One region of the Mesorhizobium sp. WSM4935 genome, then DNA from elsewhere that is predicted to be linked to it. Evidence: riboswitches for the same ligand, from Rfam matches in the RefSeq annotation. Region 1 holds a riboswitch; each other region holds the start of a gene.
The links. Region 1 has a riboswitch for cobalamin ahead of bluB (5,6-dimethylbenzimidazole synthase). Riboswitches for the same ligand answer to the same signal wherever they lie in the genome.
Positions count from the first base shown of each region.

Region 2: linked by a shared signal. The riboswitch ahead of P9273_RS17650 (CbtB-domain containing protein) and the one ahead of bluB (5,6-dimethylbenzimidazole synthase) in region 1 are both predicted to bind cobalamin.
Region 3: linked by a shared signal. The riboswitch ahead of P9273_RS06060 (DUF1636 family protein) and the one ahead of bluB (5,6-dimethylbenzimidazole synthase) in region 1 are both predicted to bind cobalamin.

Region 1 is NZ_JARTVR010000005.1:222,875-228,245, reverse strand. Features, by position in the region: gene P9273_RS15695 (MFS transporter) at 1-701, opposite strand, end outside; gene P9273_RS15690 (TetR/AcrR family transcriptional regulator) at 822-1,415, shown strand; gene P9273_RS15685 (hypothetical protein) at 1,547-2,527, shown strand; gene bluB (5,6-dimethylbenzimidazole synthase) at 2,539-3,270, opposite strand; cobalamin riboswitch at 3,314-3,490, opposite strand; gene P9273_RS15675 (histone deacetylase family protein) at 3,607-4,533, shown strand; gene P9273_RS15670 (exodeoxyribonuclease VII small subunit) at 4,537-4,788, shown strand; gene P9273_RS15665 (DUF2277 domain-containing protein) at 4,827-5,093, shown strand; gene P9273_RS15660 (pirin family protein) at 5,103-5,371, shown strand, end outside.
Region 2 is NZ_JARTVR010000007.1:43,983-49,353, reverse strand. Features, by position in the region: gene P9273_RS17690 (GNAT family N-acetyltransferase) at 1-29, shown strand, start outside; gene arsC (arsenate reductase (glutaredoxin)) at 26-424, opposite strand; gene P9273_RS17680 (MIP/aquaporin family protein) at 421-1,119, opposite strand; gene P9273_RS17675 (ArsR/SmtB family transcription factor) at 1,169-1,519, opposite strand; gene P9273_RS17670 (DUF6428 family protein) at 1,569-2,090, shown strand; gene P9273_RS17665 (methyltransferase family protein) at 2,368-2,835, shown strand; gene P9273_RS17660 (PilZ domain-containing protein) at 2,839-3,111, opposite strand; gene P9273_RS17655 (histidine phosphatase family protein) at 3,257-3,832, opposite strand; adenosylcobalamin (AdoCbl) riboswitch at 3,918-4,061, shown strand; gene P9273_RS17650 (CbtB-domain containing protein) at 4,062-4,271, shown strand; gene P9273_RS17645 (CbtA family protein) at 4,319-5,059, shown strand; gene P9273_RS17640 (hypothetical protein) at 5,111-5,371, shown strand, end outside.
Region 3 is NZ_JARTVR010000002.1:369,078-374,448, reverse strand. Features, by position in the region: gene cobN (cobaltochelatase subunit CobN) at 1-909, opposite strand, end outside; gene cobW (cobalamin biosynthesis protein CobW) at 928-1,965, opposite strand; gene P9273_RS06060 (DUF1636 family protein) at 1,967-2,392, opposite strand; cobalamin riboswitch at 2,433-2,635, opposite strand; gene P9273_RS06055 (winged helix-turn-helix domain-containing protein) at 2,665-3,864, opposite strand; gene P9273_RS06050 (NADH-quinone oxidoreductase subunit A) at 4,199-4,564, shown strand; gene P9273_RS06045 (NuoB/complex I 20 kDa subunit family protein) at 4,555-5,136, shown strand; gene P9273_RS06040 (NADH-quinone oxidoreductase subunit C) at 5,141-5,371, shown strand, end outside.

The DNA.
Region 1 (5,371 bases):
GTGACTTCCGTGGTGGCGAAGGTCGCGCCGACGAAGATCAGCGCGAAGGTGATGATCTGCACCGGTCGCAGTCGGATCGCCGAACCGGCCACGCCATGCTCGGTGGGGCGGACTGGCGGTTCGGACGAGCGCTGCAAAAGGAATGCCGCGGAGCCGAGCGCGAGCAGCAATGTGCTGACCACCATGCCGGCTTCCGGGAACAGCGCCGCACTCAGGCCCACCGACAGCGAGGCGCCGGCGACATAGACCAGTTCGTCCGCGGCCGATTCGAAGGCGAAGGCCGTGTTGAGCTCCGGCCGGTCGCGGAAGATCTCCGTCCAGCGCGCTCTGACCAGCGCCGGAATGCTGGGCATGGCGGCGGCAAGCAGGGCGGACAGGAACAAGGTCCATGCCGGCCAGTGCTGGTTGGCCGCGACGATCAATGCCGCGAAGGCAAGCACCGAAACCAGCGTCGTCGGCGCGGCAATCGCCGTCTGGCCGCGCCGGTCGACCAGCCGCGACACCTGCGGCGACAGGAAAGCATTGACCAGCGCATAGGTCGCGGAGACCGCGCCGGCGAGCCAATATTCGCCATGCGTCTGCGACAGCATCGCCACGATGCCGATCGGCGCCATGGCGATCGGCAAGCGCGCGATGAAGGCGGCCACGGCGAAGCCTTTTGTGCCGGGAGCCCGGAAGATTTCTGCATAGGGGTTTCGCATGATCCTGCTCCTCGACAAGGGTGTATACCACAATTACATACGAGGCGTATGAATGTCAGATAATTCATACGTCGCGTATGTCAATTGGCATACGAGACGTATGTGAATAGGTCCAGAGCCATGCACAAACCGCGTAAGGAGATGATTGCCGAGACGCGTGCCAAGCTGATCGCGGCTGCCCGCCACGCCTTCGGCACGATCGGCTATGCCGAGGCCTCGATGGACGATTTCACCGCCTCGGCCGGCCTGACACGCGGCGCGCTCTACCATCATTTCGGCGACAAGAAGGGGCTGCTGCAGGCGGTGATCGCCGAGATCGACGGCGAGATGGCGTTGCGGGTGAACGAGGTTGCGTCGAAAGCGCCGACCCGCTGGCAGCGTTTCGTCGACGAATGCACCACCTATATCGAGATGGCGCTCGAGCCGGAAATCCAGCGCATCATGTTCCGTGACGGCCCGGCGGTGCTCGGAGACCCGGCGCAGTGGCCGAACGCCAATGCATGCACCGCCTCGATGACCGAGCATCTGACCAGGCTGCAGGAAGAGGGTGTGGTCGTCGCCGACGTCGATCCCGAGACGGCCTCGCGGCTGATCAATGGCGCTAGCAGCCAGGCCGCGCAGCGCATCGCCAATTCCAAGGATCCCGAAGCGACGTCGAAGAAGGCGATCGCCGCCTTCAAGCAGCTGCTCGAGGGCTTGCGAAAAAAGCCTTGAGGCCACGCTCGGGTAACCAAGTCACCACGTTGTGCACCGGTTTCCGGCCTACGCGACCCTGCCGTGATTGACAATCGCCGGGACGGGCGCATCCTCCCCGGCCATCCTCTAAGGGTGGGAGAGTCGGGGCCATGTGGGATTTCAGCATCGGCCGGTCGGTGTCCATCATGATGCGGACATGGCCGTTCATCGTCTTTCGCATGATCGTCTATTTCGGCATCACGATTGCCTACATCATGGCGACCGGCACGGGCGCCAGCGTCGGCTACGGCGTCGGCCACATCTCGACCGATCCCGATGGCCCGATGTCCTTCGCACTTTGGGGCGGCGTGGTCGGCTTCGGCATCGTCTCGATCGCCGTCTACTGGATCCGCGAATACATCCTCTATGTGCTGAAAGCGGGCCATATCGCCGTCATGGTGCATCTGATCGACGGCCATGACGTTCCCGACGGCCAGGGCCAGATAGCCTATGCGAAGGAAGTGGTCACCCAGCGCTTCGCCGAGGCCAATATTCTTTTCGCCGTCGACCAGCTCGTCAAGGGAGCCGTCCGCGCCATCACCGGCCTGATCGGCGGCATCGCCGCCTTCCTGCCCATTCCGGGTTTGAGCGGGCTGGTCAGCTTCATCAACACCGTCATCCGCATCTCGCTGACCTATGTCGACGAGATCATTCTCGGCTACAACATCCGCATCAATTCGAACTCGCCTTTCGAGACGGCGCGGCAAGGCGTCGTGCTCTATGCGCAGAATGGCAAGCACATGGTCAAGAATGCCGTCTGGCTGGCGGTGATCATGTGGGGCGTGTCCTTCGTCATCTTCCTGTTGATGCTGGCGCCCGCCGCCGCGATCCTCTGGGTCATGCCCGGACAATTGGCCGGCTGGGCCTTCGTGCTTGCCATCGTCTTTGCCTGGGCCTTCAAGGCCGCCTTCATCGAGCCTTTTGCAATCGCGTCCTTGATGCAGGTCTATTTTGAGGCGATCGAGGGGCAGGCGCCCAATCCAGAATGGGACCGCCGGCTCGCCGAGGCCTCGTCCAAATTCAGGGAACTGCGCGACAAGGCGCTGGGCTCCTTCGGCGGCTCGCGCTGGGATACGCCCCGGGCTGCTTGATCGGGGCCTGGTCAGAGCTTCGGCGCGCCGCCAAGCCTTGCGATCGCCGATTTCAGCGGCGCCTCGCCTGCGCCGCTGAAAGTCTCGCTCATCACCAGTTCGGGCAGCGGCAGACGCTTGCCCCAACCATGCGCCTCGAGGTCCGGCTTCGGCGCGAATTGCGAGACGCGGCCGACGCACAGATAGGCGATCGGCGTGACATGCTCGGGGATCGACAACAGCCGCTTCAGCGCCTCCGTCTCGATGATGCTCACCCAGCCGACGCCGACACCCTCGGCGCGTGCCGCTAGCCAGAAATTCTGCACCGCGCAGACGGTGCTGTAGAGATCCATCTCCGGATTGTGCCAGCGCCCGAGCGGCGAGTCCTTCGAGCGCTGCCGGTCGCAGGTGATGCAGAGGTTAAGCGCGCTTTCGCAGATGCCTTCAAGCTTCAGCTTGCGGTACAGCGCCTGCCGCTCCGCCTCGATGGCCGGTAGTTCCTGGTGGCGCGCGGCGAGGAACAGGTCGCGCACCTGCCGCCGCCTTGCCATGTCGCGGATGACGATGAAATTCCACGGCTGCATATAGCCCACCGACGGCGCGTGATGCGCGGCGGTGAGCAGGCGCGCCAGCACATGGTCGTCGAGATCGTCAGGGACAAAATGGCTGCGCACGTCACGCCTGGTGAACATAGCCCGGTAGACCGCGTCGCGCGCCAATTGGTCAAAGTCGTCGCCGCTCGCGGCGATCGCTGCTGCCGTCATCGCTTTTCCCCTTGCGACAAGCGGTCACCCGCCTGACCAAGCGGACGACCATGTCTGCCGGGCCGGTCTTCTGGCTCGGGATCGTCCCGCTCCGGCGCCTTCCCGTCTGAGACAGTGGCGTTTGCCGGCGCGGTCCCCCTCACAGCGTTGGGCACGCCACGGAGTTCAACCGTGTTCCCGATTCTCCCGCGTCGCGGGCACCAGGCAGCGGGATGACCTTACCGCGAAGCCCGAGCTGCGCCAATGGCGCCAGCGACACGGGCTGACGCAATTTTCCCCAGCCATTCGGCTTTTCAAACATGGTCATCCACGCCGCGGGTGCCTAGATTATGCGCCATGGCCACCCGTCTCTACACGCACCCGATCTTCCTCGAACACCTCACGCCGCCCGGCCACCCCGAGCGGCCCGACCGCCTGCGCGCCATCGAGCGCGTGCTCGACGACGAGGCGTTTTCGGCGCTCGACCGCGTCGAGGCGCCCGAGGGCGACGAGGCGACGATCCTTTACGCGCACCCCGAGAATTTCGTCGAGCGCGTGCGCGCGGCTATCCCTGAGAGCGGCATCGTCTCGATCGATGCCGACACCAACGCCAGCCCCAAAAGCTGGCAGGCCGTGGTGACGGCGATCGGCGCGGCCAACGCTGCCGTCGACGATGTCTTCGAGGGCCGTGCCGCCAATGTCTTCGTCGCCGCCCGTCCGCCGGGCCATCATGCCGAAAAGACCACGGCGATGGGCTTCTGTCTGTTCAACACGGCGGCCATCGCCGCCCGTTACGCGCAGAAGAAGCACCAGGCCGAGCGCGTCGCCATCGTCGACTGGGACGTCCATCACGGCAACGGCACGCAGGACATCTTCTGGGACGATCCGTCGGTGCTCTACTGCTCGACGCACCAGATGCCGCTTTACCCGGGCACCGGCGCGAAGAGCGAGACCGGCGCCGGTAACATCGTCAACGCGCCGCTCGCGCCGCAGACCGGCAGCGACCTGTTCCGCGACGCCTTCCTGTCGCGCGTGCTGCGGTCTATCGATGCCTTCAGGCCGGACCTGATCATCATTTCCGCCGGCTTCGACGCGCACCACCGCGATCCGCTGGCCGAGATCAACCTGACCGAGGACGATTTCGACTGGGCGACCGGGCAATTGATGGAGCGCGCCGCCCGCCACAGCGCCAACAGGCTCGTCAGCCTGCTGGAAGGCGGCTACGATCTGCAGGGACTGGCATTTTCAGTCGCCGCCCATGTCGGGCGGCTGATGAAGGGATAGAGTATGGCAGTGGAAGGCAATGAGGACGTCAAGGCGATGAGCTTCGAGCAGGCGCTCGACGCGCTGGAGAAGATCGTCGATGATCTGGAACGCGGCGATGTCCCGCTCGACCAGTCGATCCGGATCTACGAGCGCGGCGAGGCGCTGAAGGCGCATTGCGACCGGCTGCTGAAAGCGGCCGAGGACAAGGTCGAGAAGATCAGGCTGTCGCGCGACGGCAGGCCGGTCGGCACGGAGCCGTTGGACGCGGAATAATTTGGGTGGGCAGAGCAAGCAGGTAAGGAGTTCAAGCCATGTGCCGCAACATCAAGACCCTGGCCAATTTCGAACCGCCGGCGACCAATGACGAAGTGCATGACGCAGCGCTGCAGTTCGTGCGCAAGCTGAGCGGCTCGACGAAGCCGTCCAAGCGCAACGAGCACGCTTTTTATCATGCAGTGGAAGCGATCGCGGCCGCTGCGCGCGAATTGATCGACTCGCTCGAAACCAACCAGGAACCGCGCAATCGCGAGGTAGAGGCGGCCAAGGCGAAGGCCAGATCGGCGCTGCGTTTCGCCTGAGGAACCTATATGAGCTTCTTTCCCGGAAACGACCCCGAGCCCGGTGACGCTTTCGCCTGCGATCAGATCGAGCTGATGGTCGTACCGAACGCCAAGGATATCGGCGGTTTTGCGGTGCGCCGCGCTCTGCCGACGGCAAAACGCCGGCTGGTGGGGCCGTTCATCTTCTTCGACCGCATGGGCCCGGCGATCCTGCGCGCCGGGCAGGCGATCGACGTGCGCCCGCATCCGCATATCGGACTTTCCACCGTCACTTACCTGTTCGACGGCAAGATCAG
Region 2 (5,371 bases), on a different contig from region 1:
TCATGAAGCATCTGGCCCCGCCTAACTAATAGGCGACCTTCTCGCCATCCTCCTTAACGAATTCGCGCACCGGATCGTCGAGCAGTGGCAGCACCGCCTCCGACGGTCGGCAGAGTTTTGTCCCTTTCGGCGTTTCGACGATCGGCCGGTTGATCAGGATCGGATGGGCGAGCATGAAATCGATCAGCTCGTCGTCGCTCCATTTCGGATCGGCAAGGCCGAGTTCAGCGTAAGGGGTCCCTTTCTCCCGCAACAACTCGCGCGCAGAGATCCCCATTGCCGCAATCAGTTCGAGCAAGCGTTCGCGGCTCGGTGGCGTCTTCAGGTATTCGATCACCACCGGCTCCTCGCCGCTGGCGCGGATCATGGCGAGCGTGTTGCGCGAGGTTCCGCAAGCGGGATTGTGATAGATCGTAACCGTCATGGCTCTGCTTTCATTGGCTGGTGTTGCTCAACGGTTTCGGGCTTGAGCAGCCAGCCCATCAGCGCGAGCGCGATCAGCGCGCCGAGCAGTTGGGCGGCGATGAAGGCCGGCAGATCGACCGGTCTGATGCCCGAGAAGGTGTTGGTGAGCGAGCGCGCCACGGCGACGGCGGGATTGGCGAAAGACGTGGACGCCGTGAACCAATAGGCTGCCGTGATGTAGAGCCCGACCAGCCACGGCACGGCCCGCCGCTCGAAACGAAGGCCGGCGAGAATGACGGCGACAAGGCCGAATGTCGCGGCCACTTCCGAGAACCACTGAGCCGGTCCGGCACGCAGCTTTGTTGCGACCTCCAGCATCGGCAGGGCGAACATGAGGTGCGCCGCCATCGTGCCGGCAATGCCGCCGGCCAACTGCGCGAGGAGATAAGCAGGAAAATCGCGGGCTGGCAGCGACCCGTTTAGCCAGAACACCAGCGAAACGGCGGGATTGAAATGCGCGCCGGATATCGGGCCAAGGACGGTGATCAACACCACCAGCATGGCGCCGGTCGCGAGCGTGTTGCCAAGTAGCGCCAGCGCGGTGTCGTGCGTCAGCGTCTCGGCCATGATGCCGGAGCCGACCACGGTTGCTACCAGGAGGCCAGTGCCCAGGGCTTCAGCCACGAACCGGCGCGACAGGTCAAAAGTGTTCATTGGTCAGCCCTAGGGTCGGCAACGGGGAATTGTGCAACGGGCGTGACGATCATTGCCGGGTCCCCTCGCCCGGCGCGCAGCAAGGCGCCGCAAGCGCCGGCGCGCAGATTTCCGGGCGACCCGAGCAGCAATCCTCCATCAGGAAGCGGATCAGCCCGGACAGGGCATCGTACTCGGCGCTGTAGACGATCGAGCGGGCATCACGCCTCGCGGACACGAGACCAGACCGTTCCAATTCCTTGAGATGGAAGCTGACGTTGGACGGCGAGACCTCGACCTGTTCGGCGAGCGAGCCAGCAGCGATGCCTTCCGGTCCGGCAACGACCAGCAATCGCAGAAGGCGCAGGCGTGTATCCTGCGACAGCGCGCCAAAGGCGATCAGGGCTTGACGTTCATCCACGTTTCAATAATCCTTGAAATATTGAAATGATGAATGAGGAATAGCCGACATGCTCTCTTCTGACAACCGGAAAAACGTCGCCGCGATCGACCCCTCCGACCTGACCATTGGCGACCTGCTGGGCGCGCTGGCCGATCACAAGGACAGACCGTTGGTGTTCCGCTACGACGGACGACCGGTGAAGCCAGGCTACCATGTCACCGAGGTGAAGGCGGGACAGTTCGCGGCGCTGGATTGCGAAGCAAATCCGGAATCATGGTCGGAAATCTTCGTCCAGCTATGGGACGTGGACGAAGGCGGACCCGTGCATATGCCGGCCGGCAAGTTTACCGCGATCATTCGCAAAGTTTCGGACCATGTCGCTCTTGATGGGGCGGCGAAGCTGACCTTCGAGGTCAGCGACGGCGTCCGCCCCATGGAATTGCACCGGGCGGCTCAGCCAAGGATTGTTGGCGACGTCATCGAGGTCGAGCTGACGCCACTGCCGGCAAGCTGCAAGCCGCGCGACCGCTGGCTGAAAGAACAGAAGGCTGCAAGCCAGCCGTGCTGCGGGGCAAGCGGCTGTTGTTGACCTTGCGAATACGCCGCGCGCCGCCGTTGCTTCAGAACCGGATCATGCCATTGGCCTGCAACAAATAGAGGCCCACAAGAACGATGGCTATCAGCGCCACCCAAACGGCTGTCCCGCTCATGCACGATTCCCCGTTGACCGGCAGCCATGAACGCGCACCGCGACTGCGTCCCCGCACTTTGCCCCTGGGGCAGGATCAAACCACGAATTGCTGAGTGACGCGCGGCAGTGCATAGTGACTGCGGTGGCGCTTGGCTATGGACCGGCGAAATTGGCCATGGGCGACAAAGCGGACAATCCGGGGGTCGCGGTGTTCCCGCCGCTGCTCTTTCTCGTGGCGCTAATCGTGATGCTGGCGCTGCGCTATGTCCGACCGCTGGCAATCGGCGGCCGTCCGCTCACCATTGTGCTCGGCATCGTGGTGACCGCACTTGCGATTGCGATCATCGCCTGGGGACGCTCGACCATGTTGCGCGGCGGCACCAATGTGAATCCGACATTGCCGACCACCGCGATCGTCACCAGCGGTCCGTTCGGCTTCACCCGCAATCCGCTCTATGTCGGCCTGATGGGGCTGCTTCTCGGGATCGGCCTGCTGTTTGACACTTGGTGGGCCGTCATCGCCCTCATCGCGAGCTTCCCCATCCTGCACTATGGCGTGGTGCTGCGCGAGGAAGCCTATCTGGAGCGCAAGTTCGGCGAATCCTACCGCTCGTATAGGGCGAGCGTGCGCCGCTATCTTTGAGCGTCAGTCCTTCGGCGCGTTGCTGTAGAGCGCCACGCCGACGCGGTCGTTGCGCCGCCACCGCACCAGTGCGCGATAGGCCGTATCGTCGGCCGGAACCTCGAGCAGGAAGCGTTCCGGGACGTCCATGTCGGCGGCCACGCGCAATTCCGCACCCTGCTCGTGCTGATTCCTAAGCGAGCAGCCGATCCGGACGCCATTGGCAATGATGGTGGCCTCCTTGAGCACGAATTCGCGTACATGAAGACGGCGCTCGATCTCGGGATAATCGGCCATAGGCGACGGTCTCCTCGGGCAAGGCTCTCCTCGCCGCGAGACAGCACCATAGCAGCCAGGCGTTTCCGTTCCGTTAGCGATCGCTGAAATGGCGAAGTTCGTCTTCGCCGGCGGCCGCTCGTCGTCAGGTAAGCGCTTTCCCGGGCTATTTCGCGCCGACGACCATGCCGCTCGCATGCAGCACCCAGCGGCGGCCGTCGCTGCGGAATTCGGTGAGCGACAGCGGCTCGATGTCGATTTTCCAGACCGCGGAGAGCGGCGCGCCCAGCACATGCACCATGACGGCGCGGACCGGCACGGCATGGGTGAGCGCGACGGTGTGGCCGCTTGCGCCGGCCAGGCGCTCCATCAGCGCCGCGACGCGGTGGGCGACCGCGGCAAGCGATTCGCCGCCGTGAGGTGCCGCGTCCGGATCGGAAAGCCAAGCCGCCATCCCTTCCGGATCTTCCGCCTGCACCTCCTCGAAACCTTTGCCGGCCCAGCGCCCGAAATCCTGCTCGGCAAGCAGCGGCTCGACGGTTGCCTCGAGGCGGAGCGCGTCGGCCGTCTGGCGCGCGGCAAGCGCCGGGCTTGTCCAGACGCGATCGGCGCGGCGCAGCGAAGCGGCCAGCGAGCCGGCGCGATCGAGGGCCCGCGGCTCCAGCGCCTCGTCGTTCGGAAACCGGCCCTTGCGCGTGGCCTGCGTCGCGCCGCTTGCGATCATCGTCAGGCGGGCGAGCATCCCAAAACTCCGTGGCCCAGTGAAATTTCGGCCGCGCGAAGCCGCGTTGGCCATTACATGTCGTTGACAGGCGAACGAAGTGCTGACAAGTGTTTTAGCGCTATACGGGATTGGAAGCCGGTGCGAATCCGGCACGGTCGCGCCACTGTGATCGGCACCAGCCGAAAGTCAGGCCTTATTCCGCAGCATTGTTCGATCAACGGGACGCAGTATCCCACGGGAGGTCAATATGTCCGACACCACCTTCGCCCCCAGCTACGGTCCGGTTGCGATTCCGGTTCGCGAGCTTCTGCCCTGGGCCATCTTCGCGGGCCTGACGCTGATGATGGCGATCTATTTCGTCGGTGCGGAAGAAGGCGCCACCTCGCTGATCCGCGGCACGGCGGTGCACGAATTCGTGCATGACGGCCGTCACCTGCTGGGCCTCCCCTGCCACTGAAGCGGTTCAGCATCGCTGAACCCGCTTTCGACAAAGGGTTCTTGAACATGGTTGGAAAACTTTTGCTGCGCGGCATGCTTGTCGGGCTGGTTGCGGGGATTCTGGCATTCGCCTTCGCCCGAGTCTATGGCGAGCCGCAGGTCGACCAGGCGATCGCCTTCGAGGAACAGCAGGCCAAGGCCGCCGGCGAGACGCCGGAACCCGAGATGGTCAGCCGCGCCACGCAAGCCGGCATTGGCCTGGCGACCGGCGTGCTGGTCTATGGCGCTGCCCTCGGCGGACTGTTCTCGCTGGTCTTCGCCTATGCTTATGGCCGCCTGGGCTCGCTCGGTCCGCGCGGCACTTCGGCACTCATCGCGCTGCTCGGCTTCCTTGCCGTGATCGTGGTTCCCAGCCTGAAATACCCCGCGAACCCGCCGGCGGTCGGCAATGCCGAGACCATCGGCTACCGCACCGAGCTGTTCTTCATCATGATCGTGGTCTCGATCGCGGCGATGGTGGCGGCGGTCGGCCTGGCGCAGCGGCTATGGAACCGGCTCGGCGCCTGGAACGCCTCGATCGTCGCGGGCCTCGCTTTCCTCGTCGTCTTCGCGCTGGTGAAGGCGGCCCTGCCGGACATTAACGAAGTGCCGGAGAACTTCTCGGCGACGGTGCTCTGGCAGTTCCGCATCGCCTCGCTCGGCATCCAGCTGGTGCTGTGGACCGTCGTCGGGCTCGGCTTCGGCGCTGTTGCCGAGCGGGTGGTCGCAGTGCGCGACCAGCGCACCCCGACGCGCCGCTACGCCTGAAATCCGATGCGTTGGCCGCCATGGTTTCATGCCCTGGCGGCCAATTTCTTTTTGGCGACTACCCTGCTGGTCATTCTGGCCACATCCGCGCAAGCGCATAACGGGTCCTCGGCCCCGCCTCCCCCGGGCATCCAGATCCCCAGCCTGACCCACGGCCAGATGGCGGTGATCGCGCGCTATCGCGGCGATATCCTGGACCTTGCCCAGCGCCAGACCGCGACCGATCCGACCTTCAGACGGCTCTATAATCACGGCAATCTGCAGTTCACCTACTGCCTCTGGGGCCTGATGCCGGGCAGCCTTAGCGACGAG
Region 3 (5,371 bases), on a different contig from region 1:
GTTTTTCTCCCAGACCTCCCGTTTCGTCGTGGCGACGATGACCTGGAAGACGGGCACCCCGGCTCGGTCGAAGAGGGTTTCGGCGCCGGGCTCGGCGCCGGAGGCAAAGGCCGTGGCGGTGACGATCGCCGACGGGTTCAGCGAGTTGATGGCTTTCTCGACGAAGGCCAGGGATGCCGGGTCCTTCAGGCTGGAGACGAAGATCGGCAGCGGGGCCAGGCCTTGCGAGCGCAGGGCTTCCGCGAGTGCGTCGATCGGCGCTATGTCTGCCGCGAGCAGCATGGAGCGGTAGAAGAGGATGGGGACGACGGCAAAATTGTCGGCGCCGAGTTCCGTCACAGGCTTTTCGACGACACCAACTCCCGGCTGATAATACCCAGCCTTGGGCACGCTGACCGGCTCGGCCACCGCCGCCTCAGCCCCCGCAAGCCGTGCCAGCCTTTGCACCAGTGCCGACATGTTTGCCGGGCCGCCTTCTCGGAAATAGCCGAGCAGGGCGTCGAGTTCGGCGCGCGGCAGGGTCGAGGCTTCGATCAGGCGCTGGTCCTCGTCATGGCTTTCGCCCGGCAGCAGCGCCAGCTTGATATGCCGCTCGCGTGCGACCGCGGCGAGCTGGTCGCAGCCATAGCGCCACCAGTCATAACCGCCCAGGATGCGGACGAGGACCACTTTGGCGTGACGGGCAACGCTGTCGATCCATAGGTCCACCGACATCGGGTGGCGAAGGTCGCGCAGCGCCGCCAGCCGCATGGACGGCAGCCGCGCCGCATCGGCCTTCCAGGCGGCGGCCAAGCCGGCGAGATCGCTGTCGGTGAAGGACAGCGCCACGACATCCGCAGGCTTCTGCCTGAGGTCGATCGGCTCGGCGAGATCGTCGAGCGAAGCGGATGACGTGGTGAGGATATGCATCGCTTTTTCGTGTTGGTATCAGCCCGCGAGAATACGCTCGATCGCCGGGCGGTTCAGCCCCTTGAGGCCGATGACGACCAGCCGCGAGCGGCGATCGTCCTCGGCTGTCCAGGCGCGGTCGTAATAGTGGTTGACGCGCGGGCCGACCGCTTGCAGCAAAAGCCGCATCGGCTTGCCGCCGACCTCGACGAAGCCTTTGACACGCAGCACGTTCTCCTGCTCGGCGGCAAGGGCGACGCGCTTGGCCAGTTCATCGGGGTTGGCGACCGACGGGATGTCGATGACGAAGGAATCGAAATCGTCGTGCTCATGGTCGAGCTCGTCGTCGTGATGGGTCTTGCGGTTTTCGATGTCGTCCTCCACCGCAAGGCCAAGACCGAGCAGCACCGACGGATCGACCTTGCCCTGCGCGGTCGGCACCACCTTGACGGCGCGCGCCACATGCTCGCCGATGACGGCATTGGCGCGCTCGGAGCCTGCCGCATCCATCAAATCGCTCTTCGATAAGATGATCAGGTCGGCGCAGGCGATCTGGTCCTCGAACACTTCTTCCACCGGGTCGTCATGGTCGAGGGAATCGTCGGCTGCGCGCTGCGCCTGCAGCGCGTCCATGTCGGAGACGACGCGGCCGTCGGCCAATGCCGGGCCGTCGACCACGGCTACGACGCCGTCGACGGTGACGCGGCTCTTTACCGTCGGCCACTGGAAGGCCTGCACCAGCGGCTTCGGCAGAGCGAGGCCGGAGGTCTCGATCAGGATGTGGTCGACCTTCGGCGTGCGCGACAGGATTTGGTCAAGGGCAGGGACGAAGTCGTCGGCGACGGTGCAGCAGATGCAGCCATTAGCGAGCTCGACGATGTTTTCCTCCGGACAGGCATCGACGCCGCAACCTTTAAGGATCTCGCCGTCGATGCCGACATCGCCGAACTCGTTGACGATGATCGCCAGCCGCTTGCCCCTGGCGTTTTCGAGCAAGTTGCGGATCAGCGTCGTCTTGCCGGCGCCGAGAAAGCCGGTGACGACGGTGCAGGGAACACGGGAAACGGAAGCGTTCATGTCAGTCCTTGAGCAGGTCGAGGGGAGGGATGCGGGCAACCAGGCCGCGCTTGAGGGAATCGGGTCGGCCGCGCCAGGGGATCAGGCCGTCGGTCGAGGTAGCGAAGAGCTTTGCGCCGGCGACGAGATCGGCGCCGCTGGTCGTCTCCAGATCGCCGAAGACGTAACTCCAGCAGCCGTCGCGCAGCAGCGCTGCGCTTAGCCGGCGCTTGCAGTTGCCAAGGCATTCGACGGTGCGGATGTTGATCTTTTCGCCGGAAGCCGCCCGGCGCGTGCCCTCGGCCAGCAGCGCGCCGGCGCGCGGATGCGCGTCCGAGCCGGTCTCGTCACGGCAAGAGGAGCAGACGATGACGGTCACGCCGGCCACTGCGTCGGGCTCGAACGAAATGTCCGCACTGTTTGCCGGGAAACTGCCGTTGCGATCCAAAACCAGGCTCCTTGCCCGGAAAACCCGCCGGGCATTCGGATACTTAAAGTCTCAGACGGCAGGTCTCCTGGCTCGCGGGTCGTGGCCTCAGATGCCGCCTTCCCGGGAACATCCCAGTGGTTTTCGGCCAAGGCTCGTCGCTTACAGTTGCGGGGACAGCCGCGGATTTGGGTTTTGACCCGCACCGCATTCCCTCTTGGCTCCTCCCTTTGCCGGGAGAAGACCGTCTGCGGCGGATTTAGGCTTACGGCTAGGCGCCTGTCAACGCGCGGCTACGACACTGCGATGTCGGCCAGCGCCGGTCCGAGGTCGCCGGCGGGCGTCACTTCGATCGCCTCGAGGCCGAGCCAGGCCTGCATCTGCTTCAGTTCATCGAAAAGCTGGGCGGCGGTTTCGGGCGGCGCGCCTGCTTCGGCATAGGCGGCATTGACGCGCAGGACGCTCGCCGGCCGATCAGCCCTCAGATCGACACGGGCGACAATCCGGTCGCCAAGCAGGAAGGGCAGCACGTAATAGCCGTATTGGCGCTTTTCGGCCGGCGTGTAGATCTCGATGCGGTAGCGGAAGCCGAACAGCTTTTCGGTGCGCGTGCGTTCGAAAACCACGGGATCGAACGGGGCGAGTAGGGCCCGCGCCTCTATCCGGCGCGGAACACGGGCGTCCTTGTGGAGATAGGCAGGCTTGTCCCAGCCTTCGACCTTCACCGGCAGCAATTCGCCGGTTTCGACCAGTTCCTCGATGCGGTCCTTCGTGTCGCCCGGCGCGAGACGAAAATAGTCGCGCAGGTCGCCATAGGTGGCGACGCCGTGGGCACGGGCGGAAATGCGCAGCAATTCGCGATGCGCGTCCTCGACCGACGGTACGGGGAGGTCGAGCACCGCCTGCGGCAAAACGCGCTCGGGCAGGTCGTAATAGCGTTCGAAGCCGCGCCGGTAGGCGGTGGTGATGCGTCCGGCCCAGAACAGCCATTCGAAAGCGTGCTTGGCCTCGCTCCAGCCCCACCAGCCGCCATTGCCCTTATGGCCCTCGATGTCGGAAGCGGCGATCGGACCGCGATCGACGACCTCTCGATATATCTCGTCGATCATCGCCTCGCGCTGACGGCCCCATTTGGCCAGGCCTAGATACATCTCGTCACCCTGCTCGGCGCGCTGCATGCGCCAGCGCATCAAAGGATAGGTCTCGACAGGCAAGAACGACGCCTCATGCGCCCAATATTCAAAGACGGAGCGCTTGCGGGTGACAGCGGCATTGTCGAGCAGTGTAAGCGGGTAGGGGCCGAGGCGCGAATAGAGCGGCATATAATGCGCGCGGACCACCGCGCTCACGGAATCGATCTGCAACAGGCCGGTCCGCGAAAGCACACGCGCAAGGTGCCGGCGATCCGGAACTCCTGCGGGGCGAGGGTCGTTGAACCCTTGTGCGCCGAGCGCAATGCGCCTCGCCATGGCGAGCGAGATTTTCTCCTTCATCAGGTATCCTTGCCCCGATCGTCCGTTGGTTTTTTAGCCGATGATTCCGGCGATGCTAGCAGGCAAATGGCGGCAGATGTGTCAGGAGAGAAAAGTGGAGTAAAAAGTGAAGGAAATCAAACAGGAGCGGATCGGACCAGTTTCTTCCGATAAGGCGTCCAGGGCCGCGATTTGAACAAGGTTTGACTTGCGTCACCGAAACCGCTGCGCTAACCCTCGCCGCGTTGCAGCATGGGCCCGTTAAAACGGTTCAGCGGTTAATCTGTCACGCTTCCGCATTAGAGTTCGTTGCTGTAATCAACATGAGCTACCCCCGCCGAAGGAAAGCCGCCGCATGAGCGCACTCCTGAGTTCGTACCTGCCTATCGTGCTGTTCATCGCCGTGGCGATGATCGTCGGTCTGGCGCTTATCGTCGCACCCTTCCTGGTGGCCTACCGCAATCCCGATCCGGAAAAGCTTTCCGCCTATGAATGCGGGTTCAACTCGTTCGACGACGCCCGCATGAAATTCGACATTCGATTCTATCTGGTGTCGATCCTGTTCATCATCTTCGATCTCGAGGTCGCCTTCCTGTTCCCGTGGGCGGTGTCCTTCTCGAAGCTCGGTATGCTCGGCTTCTGGTCGATGATGGTGTTTCTGGCGGTGCTAACCATCGGCTTTGCCTATGAATGGAAAAAAGGAGCGCTGGAATGGGATTGAACGACAGTTCAGGCACCCTCGTCGCGCCGAAGCCCAAGGGCATCATCGATCCCAATACCGGCAGGCCGGTGGGGGAGGACGATCCCTTCTTCCTCGAAATCAACAATGAGCTCGCCGACAAGGGTTTCCTTGTCACCTCGACCGAAGCGCTGATCACCTGGGCGCGCAGCGGCTCGCTGATGTTCATGACCTTCGGCCTCGCCTGCTGTGCGGTCGAGATGATCCACACCTCGATGCCGCGCTATGACTCGGAGCGGTTCGGCGTCGCGCCGCGCGCGTCTCCGCGCCAGTCCGACATCATGATCGTCGCCGGCACGCTGACCAACAAGATGGCGCCGGCGCTGCGCAAGGTCTACGACCAGATGCCGGAGCCGCGCTACGTCATCTCGATGGGATCCTGCGCCAATGGCGGCGGCTACTACCACTATTCTTATTCGGTGGTGCGCGGCTGTGACCGCGTCGTGCCCGTAGACATCTATGTGCCCGGCTGTCCGCCGAGCGCCGAAGCGCTGCTCTACGGCATTCTCCTTCTGCAGAAGAAGATCCGCCGCACCGGCACGATCGAACGGTGAGCCAATGACCCTGGCGTTGAACGAACTCTCCACCTATCTCGGCGAGAAGCTCTCCGGCCGCATTGGCGAAGCCGTGCTTGCCTATGGCGAGCTGACAGTCTCCGTCGACCCGGGCAAGCTGATCGAGGTGGCGACCTTCCTGCGCGACGATCCGCGCTGCCAGTTCATCTCGATCATCGACATTTGCGGCGCTGACTACCCCTCGCGCGCCAAGCGCTTCGATGTCGTCTACCAC